DNA from 2 places in the Alicyclobacillus fodiniaquatilis genome. Region 1 is predicted to be linked to the other one. Evidence: a T-box and tRNA genes for the amino acid it is inferred to sense, from the RefSeq annotation. Region 1 holds a T-box; the other holds one or more tRNA genes.
The links. The T-box of region 1 lies ahead of ACFSB2_RS09780 (valine--tRNA ligase). A T-box ahead of a tRNA ligase gene usually reads a tRNA of that ligase, here a tRNA-Val.
Positions count from the first base shown of each region.

Region 2: it encodes a tRNA-Val, which carries the amino acid that the T-box ahead of ACFSB2_RS09780 (valine--tRNA ligase) is inferred to sense. The anticodon was not compared.

Region 1 covers NZ_JBHUCX010000024.1:95,499-97,733, forward strand. Annotated here, with positions in the region: gene ACFSB2_RS09770 (hypothetical protein) at 61-222, opposite strand; gene ACFSB2_RS09775 (hypothetical protein) at 396-899, shown strand; T-box leader at 1,007-1,208, shown strand; gene ACFSB2_RS09780 (valine--tRNA ligase) at 1,372-2,235, shown strand, end outside.
Region 2 covers NZ_JBHUCX010000005.1:52,987-55,221, reverse strand. Annotated here, with positions in the region: gene ACFSB2_RS02105 (hypothetical protein) at 1-85, opposite strand, end outside; tRNA gene ACFSB2_RS02100 (tRNA-Tyr) at 308-392, shown strand; tRNA gene ACFSB2_RS02095 (tRNA-His) at 461-536, shown strand; tRNA gene ACFSB2_RS02090 (tRNA-Gln) at 540-614, shown strand; tRNA gene ACFSB2_RS02085 (tRNA-Arg) at 617-693, shown strand; tRNA gene ACFSB2_RS02080 (tRNA-Ala) at 701-776, shown strand; tRNA gene ACFSB2_RS02075 (tRNA-Asn) at 780-854, shown strand; tRNA gene ACFSB2_RS02070 (tRNA-Glu) at 861-935, shown strand; tRNA gene ACFSB2_RS02065 (tRNA-Val) at 978-1,053, shown strand; tRNA gene ACFSB2_RS02060 (tRNA-Met) at 1,057-1,132, shown strand; tRNA gene ACFSB2_RS02055 (tRNA-Phe) at 1,136-1,211, shown strand; tRNA gene ACFSB2_RS02050 (tRNA-Met) at 1,222-1,298, shown strand; gene ACFSB2_RS02045 (hypothetical protein) at 1,893-2,045, opposite strand.

The sequences.
Region 1 (2,235 bases):
GCCCCTATGGTTGTGCCAGCGTAGATGTGATGTGGTCATGTATGCCGGGCAAATCGCGCGCTAGGGCCCACCAATGAACATGGCGACAAAGACGATAAACAAGAGCATTAAAATGAGCAAGTCGAGGGCACTAGGCCATAGGATCGCGCGGAGGAACAAAAGAAATATGGCAAGTGCTAAAAGCAGTTTGACAAATCGCAGGAGTGAGTAGAAAAAGCCCACTGCGGAACCTCCTTCCAGGCCATCTGTACATGTATATGCCAGAGACCCTGGTTGGTATTTGTCCTGTGACAAGCATGATTGTATTTTGCTAAGATGAAGAGCACAGGCGCGTGTCAACGTTTTGCGAGAATGCGCACTTGCCTGTAACACAGTGGGAGGTTTGGAGGAAAAGCATGGAGAGAAGGGCGCAGCAAGGGATTTGGCATGGCTGGTATTGGCGGTTTGGCAGTGTGACCGTGATTGTCCTGGCCATATTGGAAATTGTGGCTTTTTATCTATCCAAGGGGCACTACTCGTTCATTATGAGTGGTGAGTTCGCGATGTTTGTCAGTGCTCTCTTGGTTGTGCAACGCGCGAAACAGCACCGCACGTTGAATGTGCTCATCGCGGTTCTTGCAACGTATATCATCAATCTCATCTTCCAGTTGACCTTGGACTATGCCGGGTCAATGCACTATGGCGTGCGCAGCTTTATCCAACAGAATGCGGTGATTGGTTTCATTGGCATTCTGTTTTGTGTCATCTATGCGAGAACCACGGCTTGGTCAGATAAACGCCGCCGGCAAGTCGATGAAAAGCGGCGCGAGAAACAAGCGACAACAGAAGAGACGCATGAAATGGTTCAGCAGCGCGTTCACCGCGTCAAAAAGAAGCGCGGACGTGGCAAACGCAATTAAACCGTAGTGGACAAGCTGGTTTCACACAAAAAGAATTTGGAAGAATGCCAGTTCCCTTGACAACATCGGAAATATTTTCGTACTATACATGACATCAAACTGAAGTCTGAACGGCTGTGACAGGAAAGAGTAGGGTTTACGTGAATGCCCAGAGAGGGTGCGGAGTGCTGAAACGCGCCTCATTCACCAGCCTGAACGTCGTCCTTGAGCTGATTATCCGGGTCATCCCGTTATCGATGTCGAGCGTTTTGGCAAGCTGATGGCTTGTTAAAAAATTCAGGTGGTACCGCGGAGCCTTCCGTCCTGAGGACTGAGGGCTCTTTTTTGTGCCGATTTACGTCGGCGTTTCGCAATCCCTGCCGCCTTTTCTCCGGCACAGGATACTGGGATTGACTGCGACACGGTCAGTCCAAACAGTCCGAGTGTCAGAATGCAACAGACCGGCGGCATAGAGAAAATGGAGGGTGTATTTATGACCAAGCCAGAACAGCGCACCTTGTCCACTGTATATGATCCCAAACAGGTGGAAAAGCGAACTTATGAATACTGGGAGAAAAACGGACATTTCACAGCAGGCAAACACCCAGAGCGCCCACCGTTTGCCATTGTGATGCCGCCGCCGAATGTCACAGGCGTCCTGCACCTTGGCCATGCCCTTGACAACACATTGCAGGACATCACCATCCGCTACAAGCGTATGCATGGGTTTGACGCCTTATGGGTGCCAGGGACGGATCACGCTGGGATTGCCACACAGGCGCGCGTGGAAAAGGCGATTCAGGAGACAGAGGGCAAATCTCGTCACGATCTCGGCCGCGACGCGTTCGTCGAACGCGTTTGGGCGTGGAAAGAGGAGTACGGCGACGCCATCACGAGTCAAATTCGCGCATTGGGGGCGTCATGTGATTGGTCGCGCCAGCGCTTTACGATGGACGAGGGGTTATCTCAAGCCGTACGGGAAGTGTTTGTCCGACTATATGAAAAACAGCTGATCTATCGCGGCAATCGTATCATCAACTGGTGTCCGCGCTGCGCCACTGCGCTTTCTGACATCGAAGTGGAGCACCAGGATGTTGCTGGAACACTCTATCATGTCCGTTATCCGCTGGCAGATGGCGAGGGCGAAGTGGTCATTGCGACGACACGGCCGGAAACGATGTTTGCCGACGTCGCCATCGCTGTTCATCCCGATGATGAACGTTATCAAAACATGATCGGCAAAACAGTGCGTCTGCCTTTGACTGATAGAGACATTCCCGTGATTGCGGATGATTATGTCGATATGGAGTTTGGCACAGGTTGCCTGAAGATCACGCCTGCGCATGATCCCAACGAC
Region 2 (2,235 bases), on a different contig from region 1:
TCAACATGAGATTCTGCACAGGGATTCCAATCACATAGTACAATGGCCCATGACCAAATGCACACCCTCCATCATGCAAGGACACGTCAATCACATTCGGATCGAACCAACAGCGTATTGTAGAGACTTTAAAAATGAACTGCGCATGGGGAAATAATGACCGTATATATAGGAAGTGATTTTTTAAATGTGGCTGTACAGAACAAAAAGTGAAAAAAATATCTGGATTGGTCTTGACTTCGCCAAATAGCCCGTGGTATCTTACTCAATGCGCGCTGCGAGTGTTTCGCGACGCTGCGAACGACACGGAGGGGTACCAAAGTGGCCAAATGGAGCGGACTGTAAATCCGTTGCGGAATGCTTCGTAGGTTCGAATCCTACCCCCTCCACCATCTGCAATTGTGCTTGTAGATTGCATAGTTAATGCAAATGTGGGCATGATGGGCAGATATACAATATGGTGAGTATGGCGAAGGGGTTAACGCACCGGATTGTGATTCCGGCATACGTGGGTTCAATTCCCACTACTCACCCCATATTGGGGAATAGCCAAGCGGTAAGGCAACGGTTTTTGGTACCGTCATGCGAAGGTTCGAATCCTTCTTCCCCAGCCATTGTGCCCTTAGCTCAGCTGGATAGAGCGTTTGACTACGAATCAAAAGGTCGGGAGTTCGAATCTCTCAGGGCACGCCAGTTTCGTGGGGGTATAGCTCAGCTGGGAGAGCACCTGCCTTGCAAGCAGGGGGTCATCGGTTCGAATCCGTTTACCTCCACCACTTTCCTCGATAGCTCAGCGGTAGAGCATCCGGCTGTTAACCGGAGGGTCGTAGGTTCGAATCCTACTCGGGGAGCCAGCGCACGGCCCCATGGTCAAGCGGTTAAGACACCGCCCTTTCACGGCGGTAACGCGGGTTCGAGTCCCGCTGGGGTCACCATTTGTGGACTTTGTACTAAACCACAATTACATATGATAACATGGACGTTTAGCTCAGTTGGGAGAGCATCTGCCTTACAAGCAGAGGGTCGGCGGTTCGAGCCCGTCAACGTCCACCACGCCGCGGGGTGGAGCAGTTGGCAGCTCGTCGGGCTCATAACCCGAAGGTCGCAGGTTCAAGTCCTGCCCCCGCAACCACAAGGCTCGGTAGCTCAGTCGGTAGAGCAGAGGACTGAAAATCCTCGTGTCGGCGGTTCGATTCCGTCCCGAGCCACCATTAAGGTCATGGCGGCGTAGCTCAGCTGGTTAGAGCACACGGTTCATACCCGTGGAGTCGGTGGTTCGAGTCCACTCGCCGCTACCATAATTGATTTGACAGGGTTTTGCGCTTTATGTGTACCGTGTGGTCGTTGCGAGACACGGTTCCACTCACCAGAAACCACTTGTTTCTTGAGACTATTCAAGAAGGAAGTGGTTTTTTTATTGATCAAATTTGCAATTAAAGATTGTTTTGTCTTCTGCGCCGCACTCGCCTTTTTAGCATGTTCCGCTCTCTCCCTAAGATCAATCATGTTCTTCTCTCCAAGTAGTGAGAAAATACGACTTACGTCTGCACCAGACAATGGCGGGCTTGGATATTCGTTCTTGAGCCTAATCAACTTTCTCTCCATAAACTCTGTCAACAGGATTCCGTATATCAAGTTCAATTCGGCGAGATCGCCGTAGTCAAGCCTCACCATTTGACGCAGATACCTCATGAATTACTCTATTTTCACTGTCGATCACTGATGGCCCATGTCTCTGTTTGTCCGATTTACGAGAACGATGCGCAAAGAAGAAACTTCTCAAACTTATAGGTAGAACCACCATCAGGAAATGGCCAGATTCGCCTTAAGAGTAACTCAATATCCAGATGGATTACCAAATACATCCTACCACACGCTCATACACATCTCGATCACAATGCCTGCCCCGAAACTAAAGCGCGCACCTCGTTGCCGCGCCATTCTCGATGTGCTGATTGATTGACGTTTGCACGATTCCAGCTGGTTACAAAATACACCACAGATGACGCGCGAAAAGGGAAAAGGGCAAATTCATCTGATCTCATGCCAGCTTTCCGCCACATTCGACATTGTGCTGTCCACCCGCGTCTTGCACAAATGACCTGTATGTATGTCGTTTGCCGTTCAACAAAACGGCACAGGAGGGATGCGCGTTTCTCATCCTACCCTGCGCCGCTATCCGTAAAGGGTTGTTGCTCCGGTCGCCCCTGCCCATCAGTAGTGTTGATTGGCGAG